DNA from 2 places in the Paenibacillus sp. FSL L8-0470 genome. Region 1 is predicted to be linked to the other one. Evidence: a T-box and tRNA genes for the amino acid it is inferred to sense, from the RefSeq annotation. Region 1 holds a T-box; the other holds one or more tRNA genes.
The links. A T-box is a leader RNA that pairs with one kind of tRNA and senses whether it is charged. The one in region 1 lies ahead of NST99_RS26875 (valine--tRNA ligase), so its partner is inferred to be a tRNA-Val.
Positions count from the first base shown of each region.

Region 1 (7,271 bases):
CGGCCGGCGAATAGATATCCGTAATGATCACTTCATCAGCTTCGCTGAAGGCACGGCTGAACGCATCCAGCAGAAAGAAGGTACGGGTGTAGCGCTGCGGCTGGAACACGGCAATAATCCGTTTGCCGGTCGCTTTGGCTGCGCTGATCGTTGCCTGGATCTCCGTTGGATGATGAGCGTAATCGTCTATTACAAGAATATCATTGATTTCGCCAAGCACCTGAAACCGGCGCTTCGCTCCATGGAATTTCACGATAGCTGCAGCGATTTCTTCAAATGCAATCCCTGACTTCAGACAAGCAATGACCGCAGCCATTGAATTGTACAGATTGTACTGTCCGGGAATGGAGAGCTCAATTCGCCCCAGCACTTGACCGCCGCTGTTCATTGTATACGCCACCTGCCGGTCGCCAAGCACGATGTCAGTGGCTATATAATCAGCGTTCTGATGAATACCGTAGGTAATCACCGAGCCCTTAACTTCAGGTAAAAGGGCGCTGATAGTCTCATCATCCACGCACACAATCGCAGTGCCGTCTTCGCGCAGCTGGTTCATAAACTGCACATAAGCGGCCTTCAGGCGGCCGAAGTCACCGCCGTAATTCTCCAGATGATCCGCTTCAATATTCGTTACGATCCCCAGCCAAGGATGATACTGCAGGAACGAGCCGTCGCTTTCATCCGCTTCGGCCACAACAAACTCCCCTTGTCCAGCCTTTGCATTCGTACCGACATTCATAATCTCTCCACCGATAATATAGGTCGGGTCCACTCCGCAATCTTCCATGATCAGCGCGATCATCGAAGAGGTGGTAGTTTTGCCGTGCGCGCCGGCGACAGCTACCCCTTTGCGTTCATTCAGCAGCCGGGCCAGCATTTGCGAGCGGTGCAGAACCGGGATTTTGAGACGTTCCGCCTCTACCCATTCCACATTATCACTTGCGAGTGCCGTAGAATAAACAACCAGATCTGCACCCTTAACCTGTTCCGCAGTATGTCCAATATAAACTTTGGCACCTTTGGCAATCAATTTCTCGGTTAATTCCTGAGCTGCCACATCGGAGCCCGTAACCGTATATCCCATTTCCAGCATCACCCGGGCAATCGCGCTCATTCCGTAGCCGCCGATCCCTATAAAATGCACACGTTCAGTAGTATCCAACAGTTCGTCACCAGCCTTTTTCAGAATCGGGTTGCTGCAAAAGCGTACTTCGTACATCAGAAATCAAATACAGCGTTCCGGACACGACAGCAAGGTCGTCTTCCGCTGTGATCGATTGCAGCAGTTGCAGCGCCTTACCCCAATTACGTTCTACTATGATTTTTAAGTTTTCTTTAGCATATTTCTCACGCAGACGTTCTGCGATGGCCTGCAGATCTTCCGCGTCCATTTTCTTCCGGAAATCCGGTTCGGTCAGGATGAGCGTATCCACTATAGGCAGTATATGCTTGAAGTATGACTCATGATGCTTATTTGCCAGCATCCCCATGAGCAAATTTAATTTACCGTATTTATAAAACTGCGGAAGGCTCTTGGCAAGGCTCTCCGCACCTTCGGGGTTGTGCGCCCCATCCAGTACAATGCGCGGAGAAGCACTTACCTCTTCCAGCCTTCCTGCCCAGAATGTGCTTCGGAAACCCTCCAGCACATCCTCATCCTCCAGCATAAAGGCCATATATTGCCGCAGAACCTCCAGCGCCATCATGGCCCCGGCCGCATTGCTTAGCTGATGCTCGCCTTTCATGGCAATGCCGATCTCAAGGGAGCGGAAGGGACCCTTAAAGTTAAAGCTCTGCACGCCATCTTTGATTCCGGCTAGCTCATAGCTGAAATCTTCCCCGGCCAGATAGAGGGTAGAGCGGCTGTCTGCCGCTTTGGCCTTAAGCACCGCTATCGCTTCCGGCTGGCTCACACAGCTGACTGCAGGAACACCCGGTTTGATAATTCCGGCCTTCTCACCGGCAATTTCCTCCAGCGTATCTCCCAGCACATCGGTATGATCATGTCCGACATTCGTAATCACGGACACAATAGGTGTCACGATGTTTGTTACATCCAGCCTTCCCCCAAGCCCCGTCTCCCATACGACTACATCCGGATAACAGACCTCCCCGAAGTAGAGAATCGCCAGCGCTGTAGCCACCTCGAACATCGTCGGTGAACCAAGCTCGCTGTCTGCAATTTCCTGTACCAGCGGGCGAAGCTTATTCGACAGCTCCAGCAAAGTATCTTCAGGAATATCCGTCCCGTTGTACTGGAAACGGTTAGTGAACTTGGTGATATAGGGCGAAGTAAAGGTCCCTACGCTGTAACCGCTCTGGATCAGCACACTCGTCAAAAAAGCGCAGGTCGAGCCCTTTCCGTTCGTCCCCGCCACGTGAATGAATTTCAGCTTGCGGTGCGGACGGTCCAGCTTCTCCATCAGCAGCTCAATCCGCTCCAGACCCGGACGGATGCCGAAAGGAATCAGACTGTTGATCCACTCTACCGCTTCTGTATAGGAACTTAAGGGAGCGGTACCGCCGCCCCCGATGATCTCTTCCATATCCCTTATCCTCTCAGCTCTGCGATGCGGGCGAGCACTTTCTCGCGTTTTGCGGAATAGTCCGCCTGCTTTGCACGTTCCTCTTCGATGACTTTTGCCGGCGCCTTGGCCACGAAGCCCTGATTGCCGAGCTTCTTCTCCACGCGCTCTACTTCGCTGTTCAGACTCTGAACTTCTTTTTCCAGACGGATAATTTCCTGCTCAATATCGATCAGCCCCGACAGCGGCAGAAGAAGCTCTGCACCCGTAACTACTGCGGACATGACTTTATCCGGCGTCTGCGGATCAAGGCTTGCTTCGAACGAAGATGTGTTGCAGAAGCGTCCGATGTAATTGTCGTTGCGGGTAATGATGCTCATGGTCTCTTCATTTCCGGCTTTGATGATCAGCTCAACCTTCTTGCTCATCGGCACATTCACCTCGGCGCGGATATTACGAACCGCACGAATGATGTCCATCAGCAGGGTCATTTCTGCCACTGCCTGCGGATTCTCAAGCGCTGCATCATATTTAGGCCATTCCGCCAGGGTGATCGTTTCGCCTTCATGCGGCAGATGCTGCCAAATTTCTTCGGTAATGAACGGCATGAACGGGTGAATCAGGCGCAGCGTACGGTCCAGCACATAGGCCAGCACCGATTGCGTCTTCGCTTTAGCAGCAGCGTCAGCTCCATAAAGCGACAGCTTCGCGAACTCGATATACCAGTCACACAGATCATCCCAAATGAAGTTATACAAGAGGCGGCCGGTCTCGCCGTACTCGTACGAGTCAATTAGACGCGTAATATCACGAGAAGTTTCGTTCAAGCGATGCAGAATCCAGCGGTCTGCCGTACTAAGCTCACCTGTAATGTCAATATCTGCAAAGTTTACGCCTTCCAGATTCATCAGTGCAAAGCGCGAGGCATTCCAGATCTTATTGGCAAAATTACGCGCCTGCTCTACCTTCTCCATACGGAAACGCAGATCCTGGCCGGCTGTGCTGCCTGTCGAAATCATATAACGCATAGCATCTGCACCATATTGCTCGATAACATCCAGCGGATCGATCCCGTTGCCGAGCGACTTGGACATCTTACGTCCTTCGGCATCCCGCACCAAGCCGTGCATGAACACATCGGAGAACGGCTTCTTGCCGGTGAACTCCAGCGCGGAGAAGATCATGCGCGCTACCCAGAAGTAGATGATGTCATAGCCGGTAACCAGGACATTGTTCGGATAAAACCGCTGATAGTCGCTGCTGCTTTCATCCGGCCAGCCCAGTGTGGCGAACGGCCACAGATTAGAGCTGAACCACGTATCGAGAACGTCCTCATCCTGCTTCAGATCATCAAGTCCGCTGATTTCGCGGGCTTCCTCTTCCGTATACGCTACAAACACTTCACCTGTAGATTCAGAGTACCAGGCCGGGATGCGGTGTCCCCACCACAATTGGCGGGAAATACACCAGTCACGCACATTTTCGATCCAGTTCAAATATGTTTTCTCGAAACGGTCCGGCACGAAGTTAACGCCGTCACCGTTCTTCTGTGCAGTGATAGCAGCTTCGGCCAGCGGCTGCATCTTAACGAACCACTGGGTGGACAGATAAGGCTCAACCACTGCGCCGGAACGCTCGCTGTGTCCTACCTGATGCAGATGGTCCTCAATCGAAATCAGAACGCCCTGCTCTTTGAGATCAGCAACAATCGCTTTGCGGCATTCGCTGCGGTCCAGTCCCTGATAAGGACCGGCCTCCTCGTTCATCGTGCCGCCTTCATCCATCACATTGATCTGCGGAAGGTTATGGCGCAGGCCAACTTCAAAGTCATTAGGATCATGGGCCGGAGTAATTTTAACCGCGCCGCTGCCGAATTCTTTCTCTACGTAGTCATCGGCGATAATCGGAATTTCCCGGCCGATGACCGGAAGGATCAACGTTTTGCCGATTAGATCCTGATAGCGTTCATCCTTCGGATGCACCGCTACCGCCGTATCGCCCAGCATCGTCTCCGGACGTGTCGTTGCTACGGTGATGAATCCGCTGCCGTCTTTAAGAGGGTAGCGCAGGTGGTACAGGTGACCGTTAACCTCTTTGTACTCAACTTCAATATCGGATAAAGCGGTACGGGCTGCCGGATCCCAGTTGATAATGCGCTTGCCGCGGTAGATCAGTCCTTTACGGTATAACTCCACAAATACCTGGCGTACACCGCTGGACATCCCTTTATCCAGAGTGAACCGCTCGCGCGAATAGTCGAGAGACAGGCCCATCTTGGCCCACTGCTCATGAATGGTCTTGGCATACTGGTCCTTCCACTCCCATACCTGCTCCAGGAATTTCTCGCGGCCCAGATCATGCCGGGAAAGGCCCTGCTGGCGCAGCTTCTGCTCCACCTTGGTCTGGGTAGCAATACCAGCATGGTCCGTTCCCGGGAGCCAAAGGGTATCGAAGCCCTGCATCCGCTTGGTACGGATCAGGATATCCTGCAGCGTGAAATCGAGCGCATGCCCGATGTGCAGCATCCCGGTTACATTCGGCGGTGGAATTACAATGCTGTAAGGCTCTGCTTCAGGCCGCATTCCAGCCTTGAAGAACTCCTTCTCCATCCAATAGGCATACCATTTCTGTTCAGCCGCCTTCGGATCATATGTAGTCGGCATATCGCTCTTTGCGCTATTGCCCTCAGCAGCATCCTGTGCCGGATCTTGCGGCTTCAGCAGCTCTGCCGCCGCTTTGTTGTGATCAGCCATTCTAAACCCTCCATTTAAGTAACATTGGTAGATGTATCTCTGAAGCTGGACCTCTGAAAAAAAATACAAAAAGGCCCTTCGTCTCAAAGGACGAAAGGCCATTCTTTCGCGGTACCACCTTTGTTTCGCGCCAATGAAAAATAAACCACCGTTCCGGTCCCATAGGTTCCGGAGACTTAGCGCGACACTCACGCAGATAACGGCTGCAACCGGCCACTTCCTAACCTATGCTTCATAAATCTGAAGACAAGCTCAGAGGGGCAACTCCGGGGCGACTTCGGTGGCTGCATCCTGCGGAAACTCACAGCAATTTATAGTTCCGCTCTCTGAAGGGCTGACCGCCTACTCTTCCCGTTCCCAGTCTTTATTAAGAATTTACTTAATCCAATAATACATTTAGTACTATTCCTAGTCAACCAGCATACACACAAACTGCGGGACTTATACCGCCCATTTCTAAAATTAGCCCCTTCTCCTGATTCGAACCCCTGATGTTCATCCTTAATCTCAGGTCAGAGGACAGAAATACAAAAAATCCCGATCTCATCCGATCGGGATTCTGACACCGATGCGCCTGCCGGCATCTCTTAAGGGATATACAAAACTTGGCCTTCCTCCACATTCTGACCGGAAAGACGGTTGTACATGACAAGCTCTCTTGCACTGAGCTGATATTTCTCTGCTATAGTATCGATTGTTTCTTCACGCTGGACAATGCAGAGGCGCACTTTACGGAACAGATCCTTGCCGTTCAAGCCACCGATAAAGCGGCTTTTCCATTCCCCGTCACGGCCGGAGTCCGGAACAGGCGCCGCCGCAGCTGTATCCTCGGCGATAAGCTCCTCCTGTTCCTTTCTGGAGCGGCTGGAGCTGAGCAGGGAAGAGAAGGTGAGATGCTCCTTCGCAGGAATATCTTCTTGTCTCTTGCTTCCCAGGGCAACCTTCAGATCCGGCTTCTCCTCCTGCGGAGGTGCTGCTTCCTTAGAGATCGCGCCTTCGCCCGCGTTCTCCTGATCAGCGTGAGATAACGAGCTATCCTGAGCAAAAAGTGCCGCATAGTCCCCATTTTCAGCAGAGAAATCCTCTTCTTCCTGATGGGACGCCTGCGCCTCCGCGGCTGTGTTCTCAGCGGCAGCATCCGAAATGTCCTTTGCGCTGCCTGAACTTTCGGTGCCTGATACTTTGGCAATGTCAGAACTGTTAAAGGGATTTGTATAGCCAGCCTGATTTCCAGCGGCCGGAACAGCCTGCTCCGCTCTCCCTTGCGCCCCGAAGAAGTGTCCCGAAACAGGTTCGTTGTTCGCGGTTCCGGCTGTTGATATCCCCTGCGGGCTATCAAAGCTGTGTGTCCGCACCTTCACTTCCTTGTCCTTCTGTTGGGCCGGTGGGGATGCAGCAGGCTGGTGGGTGAACACAGTGCCTTCCAAAAACAGCGGATTCACAGCAGCTTCAGGACCACTGTGGGCAAACTCATGCTCCTCAGCGAAATTCTCTGCGGTGCCTTCGCCATAAGTCCACACTGAGTTTTCATACAACGCATCGTTCTCATGCTCCTTGGCCTCTACCCTAACCCCCGTGGCCTGTTTTTCCTCGTCAGGTGAATAAGCTGCCGTGTACTCTTCCTGCTGCCAGGCGGGCTGCGTCTCCGATCCCCCGATTCCCCGCAGCGAGAGTACACCAGTTATATTGACCGTACGCATCGTAAGCAGGTCGATATCGAAATTCTCAATCTCCACCCCTATGTCTTCAAGTGAGCTGACCCGGGTCAGCGGTACTGTGATTTCAACAGGAATGGCATGCTCCAGACGTTCCGTCCGGTCGTTCTCACCCCGGTAGAGTCCGGTGAGCAGAAGCTGTCCGTACAGCTCGGCCCGGTCCTCCCGCTGAATCACCTGGATTTCCGGAATCAGCTCCACCTCTTCCAGTTCAGCGATTCCCGGAAGTTCTTCCGAAAGGTGGATGCGTTCATAAATATCAAACCGCAAACCGTGGG
Region 1 is NZ_JBBOZM010000001.1:5,880,373-5,887,643, forward strand. Features, by position in the region: gene murC (UDP-N-acetylmuramate--L-alanine ligase) at 1-1,219, opposite strand, end outside; gene NST99_RS26870 (bifunctional folylpolyglutamate synthase/dihydrofolate synthase) at 1,170-2,546, opposite strand; gene NST99_RS26875 (valine--tRNA ligase) at 2,552-5,188, opposite strand; T-box leader at 5,362-5,646, opposite strand; gene NST99_RS26880 (LysM peptidoglycan-binding domain-containing protein) at 5,866-7,271, opposite strand, start outside.

Region 2 (7,271 bases), 2.9 Mb from region 1:
ATTTGGATGTAGAGCATGTGTATCATAACCCGCCGGGCTTGTGCCTGGCGGGTTTGTTTCTGTTTATTCTTTGACGTATATTGGCACATTTTGTATGCTTATTGAATAATTAGGGGAGGGGGCGCAAAATAAACGGATCGGAAAATATGAGGAGTCTTTGCGATGTTATTCAGAAGTTGTATGAGCTGATCAATACTGTGTATGTAAGTGCGGATGCTAAAAGTATCTATATGCTGACGAAGGACAATAAGGTTGTTCTGTTCTCGGACAAATTGTTTGTTCAATATATAAATGATGCTCTAGAGGGATAAACGCTACTCTTGAATGGATATTTGATGTTCAGCTTATCCGCCTTGGTTTCGTGTGGTTGACCCAATGATATGATAACCCGCCGGGCTTTTTGAGCTGGCGGTTTCTTCGTCTTCAGACTTGCGACTTATAGATAGACCGTTCTTGCTGTGGCGCTCGCGGATGGCGGGAATTGTTTTGAGATATTGCCGCCTGAAAGACCTAATTCGTAGTAAATAAGTAGTATACGGTAACTCTATTTCGGATTTATAATTAATGCATTGAATGAAAATAATGTCAGGCGGTGTTGTGTGTTGTCATGGGAGCCAATTCTATTCATGTTCTTTTCGACTATTGAGCTCATGTCTATTTATTATTTGATTATGTCGCTCTTTAGATTCAAGTGGAAACATCATGCTTGGCAAGCCTTGTTTGTTACTTTAATAATAAATTTGCAGAGCTATTTGGTGAGGAAAGAGTTTGATATGAGCAATATCGCACCTTTAATACTGATAGTAATATTCATATTATTCTTTGCTGCAGTTGTTAGGATGCCCCTCATACTGTCCGTTATTGCAACTATATCAGGATATGCTATTTTTGCAGTCATACAAACTGTTATTGTACTTATCTTATTCGGTTCAATAGGAGCAATAGAAGGGAATAAAAGCAATGGATACATATTACAAGTACTCACCTCCGTAGTTATTTGCTCCTTTTTTTGGCACTACTACAGAAAAGGAAAAGGCTTTACTTTTGACATAGAGAAACTTCGATTTAAGTTAGAAGATATTTTTTTAACGACGATCATCATAATTTTCTTAATTGGAATCTCAATTCTTTTATATTACAACGAAATTTATTTGAATATATTGTTCTTTTTAATGATCTCAATTTTCTTCATCTATTACTCTACCGGGAAGGAAAAAGAAAATGATTGATCGTATATCTGAGAGGATAGCCTACAATATAAAAAAAGTTGTTCCTGATCACCCCGCATCGCAAGCGGTTCTAAAGTATGCATTAGAGGTTGTGCTAAATGTTGTTTTTATCATCGTCATTACACTTGCTATATCTTTGCTCACAGGTAATTTTTCTGAAGCTTTAACGATATTAATTTCTTTTGCATTACTACGGCAATCGTCGGGCGGTGTTCACCTTAAGTCGGGTGTAGCGTGTGTCATATTTACTACGACATTGTTTACTGCGCTATCTTTTATTAACGTAAATTTAGTAGTTGTACAGGTTATGAATGCAATCAGTTTTTTGATCATCTTGTGGTTAGCGCCGATTGGAATTGAAAAGCAGACTAGAATCCCCAAGCGTCACTATCCGAAGCTTAAAATAATCGGCCTGATCTTGGTTGCTACAAATGTCATGATTTGTTCATCTGCTATAGCCGTGAGTTTTTTTGCTCAATCTCTAAGTCTATTAATTGCCAGAAAGGAGGTGAAGTAAAGATGTTGAAAAAAGCGAATGTTCGAATCGTGTCTGGTTTGGCGACATGCTTATCGATGGTAGCGATATTCATTGCAAATACAAACAGTGCGTTGTATGTGCATCAACCTGAAGTTCCAGAAGAACTACTTAAATAATATTGGAGTGGTCCGTTTGAGTATCATATCTGTGAATCAAGACCCAAAAGGTATTAACGGGAATTTGTGAGATATATATATAGGATACTCGTCCATACGGATTGAAATACTGGCTAAGCACTCTAGAGGCATCACAAAGAAGTCAGTAAAAATAATAATTTAACAACTACACAAATCAATTTCAATTGAGTTGCCTTTATGGTAACTCTTTTTTTCAATTCCGTTCCCAATCCGTCCCCAAATCAATTTTTCACGCGGTAAAAGTGGGATGTGAGTGGGGATAGAAAAGAAAAAACTCCTTATAAAATAAGGAGTTTTACGTAGTGATGCAGTATAGGACGGATGGGGTTCGAACCCATGACCCCTACCCTGTCAAGATAGTGCTCTCCCGCTGAGCTACCGTCCTGCAACGAAATTTATAATACCACAGGATGTGAGGAGATGGCAATGTTTTTTTCACGGCCTATGAATTTACTCACTTACAACTTGTTCCATAGTCTCTATGCTCGGATTAAAATAACTTATGCGTAGGGAGTAATTCCATGGCGACCATTTTCAATGAACAGAATATCTCTTTTAAACAAAGGCAGTCTCCGGTTCCGGAATTTGCTTGGCACACCAGCGAGAAGCTGGCGGGGATGGTAGAATCTAAGCATTTGATTTTTGATATCCGGTCATTGGACCCGGGCAAGTACTCGTATCCGTATCACTTTCATAGAAATGCTGAAGAGCTGTTTGTGATTTTGGCGGGCGGTGCTATGTTAAGAACTCCCGCCGGGTTACAGGAAGTCCATGAGGGCGATACGGTATTTTTCGAAACCGGTCCATCAGGTGCGCATCAGCTGTTCAATCATACGGAGACGCCTTGCCGCTATCTCGATTTACGGACGAATAACGGGTTGGATGTTGCGGAATACCCTGACTCCGGGAAAATCAATATTTTGCCGTATGAAGAGCTGTATGAAACGGAGGATAGGGTGGACTATTATAAAGGCGAAGATTTGACCCGGGAGATATGGGCGCAATTGAACGCTCAGGGCAAGGGTGAGGAGAAGCGGGGAGAAGACAGTGGTGAGTGATTCTTTTCCTGTTGGAAGAAATATCAAGGCATTCTATACATAGGTTAAAACCAGAGATAATAGGAACGTCGCATCCGGTAATGCACCAAAACTCTATCGGTTTTGCCGACTAAGGAGATGTTTGTGAATGAAAGTTACTATACACGAAACGGAAATAAAGGAAGAAAATCTAACCTACGTCGTTATTATCGTAAGGCATAATGAGCAGTGGATATTAGCTCGGCAGCGTGGACAGACCACATGGGAATTTGCAGGTGGACATATTGACGAGAATGAAACGCCTGATGAAGCAGCGGCAAGAGAACTGTATGAAGAGACAGGAGCGGAAGACTATACGTTATTTCCAATAAGTATTTATTCGGTTACCGGAGAGTCAATGCCGGATAGTTTCGGAAAGCTCTACCTGGCCACCGTTAATAAGTTCGGACAATTGCCGGCCTATGAAATGGAAGAAATATGCGGGTTCACGGAGGTGCCGGAAGAGTTAACCTATCCGATGATCTATCCTGCATTGCTGTCCAAAATCAATGAATTTGCTGAGCAGTGCAATATTCAACTATAAAGATCATGGGAGGTTAATAACATGGCTATGCCAACTCATATTGTGGCTGTCGGCGGGATCGTGGAGAATGAGCAGGGAGAAGTGCTTTTGGTCAAAACATTTCATGGTGGCTGGGTATTCCCCGGTGGGCAAGTGGAGGCCGGAGAGAATCTGATGGATGCACTCATCCGGGAGATTCAGGAAGAAAGCGGAATAGATACCGAGGTCTCTCACCTGATCGGAGTGTATTCGAATACGGGAATGTACAAATGGCATGACGGCATCACCGATGTTCCGACGAAAGTAATGCTGGATTATGTATGTAAACCGGTGGGCGGAGAACTTGCCGTTTCAGAGGAAACGTCGGAAAGCTGCTGGGTGGCTAAGGAGCTTGTGTTGGACAAGATCACAAGCCCGGCGATCCGCACGCGTTATCAGGCTTATTTGGATTTTGCAGGGACAGTATCCTACATTGCCTATGAGACCAAACCGGATTTTGCCGTCTCGCTGAAACGGAAGGTATAGAGCTTCGATAGCTGTAGCTAGCCTTCTTTTCTCGTTCAGGGTCAAATGTTGCTAAAGCGCTGTCTTCGTTTCATGTTAAGGATATGGATCAGGAAATCCAGAAGAAGGCCTGCGGCAAGAAAGGTTAGGAGGGCAGCCACAATGAAAATCTGCGCATAAACAAACACCTCGCTTCGACTAATTACTATTAGACAACCTAAGGGGAAATTCAAATGACAGTCGAATACGGAAAGCTCACCTTTTTGGAAATTAAAGAAAAAGCAGCGGAAGGTTATCTGGCAATTATTCCGACGGGCTGTACGGAGCAGCAGGGTCCACACTCCACCGTTGATTTTGATACATGGCTGGCCACAGAGCTGTCCATTGAAGCAGCGCAGCAGGCCAAACTGAAATATGGAGTCAAGTCCCTGGTGATACCGACAATTCCTTTTGGACCTACACCGGAGCACCGCAGCTTTGGATACGGCTTTATCGATATTCCGCAGAAGCTGTATGAAGATGTAATATACGCTGTTCTGACTTCCCTGGTGGACCAAGGCTTTAGACAGCTGGTTATTTTTCGCGGCTGCGGCGGTCACTTGCTGGGCAATCTGGCAGTAAGGTTCAATCAGGAATATGAGGGAAAAGCCAAGGTAGATTTTCCCCATCATCCGTTTCATGAGATCTGGTGCAGGCATGCTGATCCCGACATTCCGGGTGGTCATGCAGACAGCTTCACTACTTCTCTGGGACTTTATAAGCATCCTGAGGATATTAGGGAAGCGCAGATTTTTAATCCTGGCAGCAGTGAGCCGGAATGGGATGATCCCAATCTGGATTTTGGCAAATATTCCACAACAGGCGTTATAGGTGACCCAACCCATGCCAGTAGGGATCTTGGCGAGAAGCTGTGGAACGGTTCCGTTGAAGCCATTGCAGCAATGCTGCAGGGAATTGCTTTAGCTCAGTAAAAGTTGAACAAAATTGTGTCCGCAGCAGTTGCATTTATAACTGTTCGGGCGCTTTTTTTATTCTGACGCTGTGGGACACATAACGTGCAGGCTTGCTCAATGATGAACATCCGTTTTAATGGATAACAATTAATGGAATTTCATTAAAATAGACGCCTTAACTCCGTGATAGTTGCTGCTAGTGGATCGTTGAGGGAAGCAAGCACGGACAAAGGTTTAAGTATGGAACGTGTTAAATTAAATGGATCGTAATGATTCAGTGAGAAGGGGTTGTATATGCTTAATGCGAATAGTAAAGCCAAAACGCTCGGCGATTATCTGAAATCGCGCCGAAACCGGTTTCAGCCTGAACAGGCAGGGTTTAAAGCATCCAATAGCCAACGAAGAACACAGGGACTCGAAGGGAAGAGGTCGCTATGCTGGCAGGTGTCAGTGCAACTTATTATACCTGGCTGGAGCAGGGCAGAGAAGTAACCGCATCCAGGGATATCATCGAGAATATCGGGAGGGCACTGCAGCTGACGCCGGATGAGCAGCAACATCTGTTCGAGCTATGGAATCCCCATGAGCGTGCAGCTGTCTCTTCTATTAGTACAACGTTTAATCCGCAGTGGAGGGAAATCATCGGGCAGCTGCCCTATCCGTCTTTCATCAGCAATGAAAGTTCCGAGGTTCTTGCCTGGAATGAAGAGGCAGCGAACATATGTGCTATACTGTAAGAAAATACTACAAAAGGGGGCAAAGGCTTGTCCTATCAGACCTGTGCGACACAGCTCCCCGTCCTAAAAACACAATATGACTGGCTCAAAGAAGTCGATAGTATTGCTTTAAAGTCTGCCGTTCGGCATGTGGCAGATAGCTTTGACCGCTTTTTCAAAAAGCAAAATCAAGCTCCGCGCTTCAAAAGCCGGAAGCATCCAGTACAAAGCTACACCACGAAATTCACGAACGGAAATATCGCCATTGAAGGCAACCGATTGAAGCTTCCCAAGCTCGGCTGGATGCGTTTCGCCAACTCTCGGAAGCTGGAGGGTCGTATACTGTCCGCTACGGTACGGCAAAACGCCAGCGATAAGTATTTTGTCAAGCAGATGCACATATCGGCATTGACTTGGGGCTTAAGGAATACGCTGTGTGCTCAAGCGGGGAGCATTTTGCCAACCCCAGGTTTTACCGTCAATACGAGAAAAAGCTTGTGCTATGGCAGCGGCGTTTGGCAAGACGCACACCAGGGGGCTCCAACTGGAAGAAAGCCAAGAAACACATTGCCCGTATTCACGAACACATTGCAAATTCACGGAACAATTTTCTCCACAAGATGACAACGAAGCTGATCCGTGAGTGCCAAACGATCAGCATCGAACATCTGCGTGTGGCGAATATGATTCAAAATCCCAAACTCTCCAAGTCCATCGCTGATGCCTCCTGGGGCGAATGGGTGCGACAACTCACGTATAAAGCATCCTGGTATGGACGAACCCTCCGGGTTGCCGGCACCTTCGAGCCGACCAGTCAGCAGTGCCACGTTTGCGGCACGATCCATCCCGAAGTGAAGAACCTCTCGATTCGAGAATGGACATGTGTAGCTTGCGGAACACACCATGATCGGGATGAAAATACGGCTCATAATATCAAACAGTTAGCGGTATAGCAATTACCTATAAAAATAAAACGTAGAACTGCGGGAACGCAGGGGTCGCTTGCCCATAAGAGGAGGTTGCTCCTCTGTTCGCAAGAATCCCTCCTTCAAGCGTCAGCTAAGTGGTGGAGATTCAAAAGGGTTAGTTACTTAGCATCTGGCTCTCCAGCCGGGCTGTTTCCTCTTCAATCCGTACAGTATCAATGCGTTCGAAGAGCAGCTTCAGTTCATGGATGTTCTGTCCTGCCTGAACAGAGGACTGCTGCCATCCAGCCTCATCAAGGGACAAGAAGATGCGGAGCTCATCACAGGAAAAAGGAATGAACGGATTCAGCAGATTAGCCAGATTAGCAATGATCTGTACGCAGGTGTAGAGGGTATCTCCGCAGGTGTTGCGGTCTTCCTTGATCTGCAGCCAGGGTTTCTGTTCATCAAAGTATTTATTGGCTTGGCGAATATAACCAAAGATAAACTCCAGAGCCTCCTTAAAACTCCCGGATTCGATCAGCCTGCCGGCTTCGGCGTATAAGGTGTCGAAGTTCGCTCTCCACTTAGGCTCCAGTATTCCCTCCGGCACACAACCCCCGAAGGCTTTATTTATGAAGGCCAGGCTGCGGTTTACAAAATTGCCGAAGGCACCGAGCAGCTCGCCAT
Region 2 is NZ_JBBOZM010000001.1:3,003,838-3,011,108, forward strand. Features, by position in the region: gene NST99_RS13525 (hypothetical protein) at 651-1,229, shown strand; gene NST99_RS13530 (accessory gene regulator ArgB-like protein) at 1,222-1,746, shown strand; gene NST99_RS13535 (cyclic lactone autoinducer peptide) at 1,749-1,883, shown strand; tRNA gene NST99_RS13540 (tRNA-Val) at 2,218-2,289, opposite strand; gene NST99_RS13545 (cupin domain-containing protein) at 2,426-2,962, shown strand; gene NST99_RS13550 (NUDIX hydrolase) at 3,090-3,524, shown strand; gene NST99_RS13555 (NUDIX hydrolase) at 3,546-4,028, shown strand; gene NST99_RS13560 (creatininase family protein) at 4,241-4,978, shown strand; partial or broken gene NST99_RS13565 (helix-turn-helix domain-containing protein) at 5,380-5,697, shown strand; partial or broken gene NST99_RS13570 (RNA-guided endonuclease TnpB family protein) at 5,716-6,629, shown strand; gene metG (methionine--tRNA ligase) at 6,760-7,271, opposite strand, start outside.
Region 2: it encodes a tRNA-Val, which carries the amino acid that the T-box ahead of NST99_RS26875 (valine--tRNA ligase) is inferred to sense. The anticodon was not compared.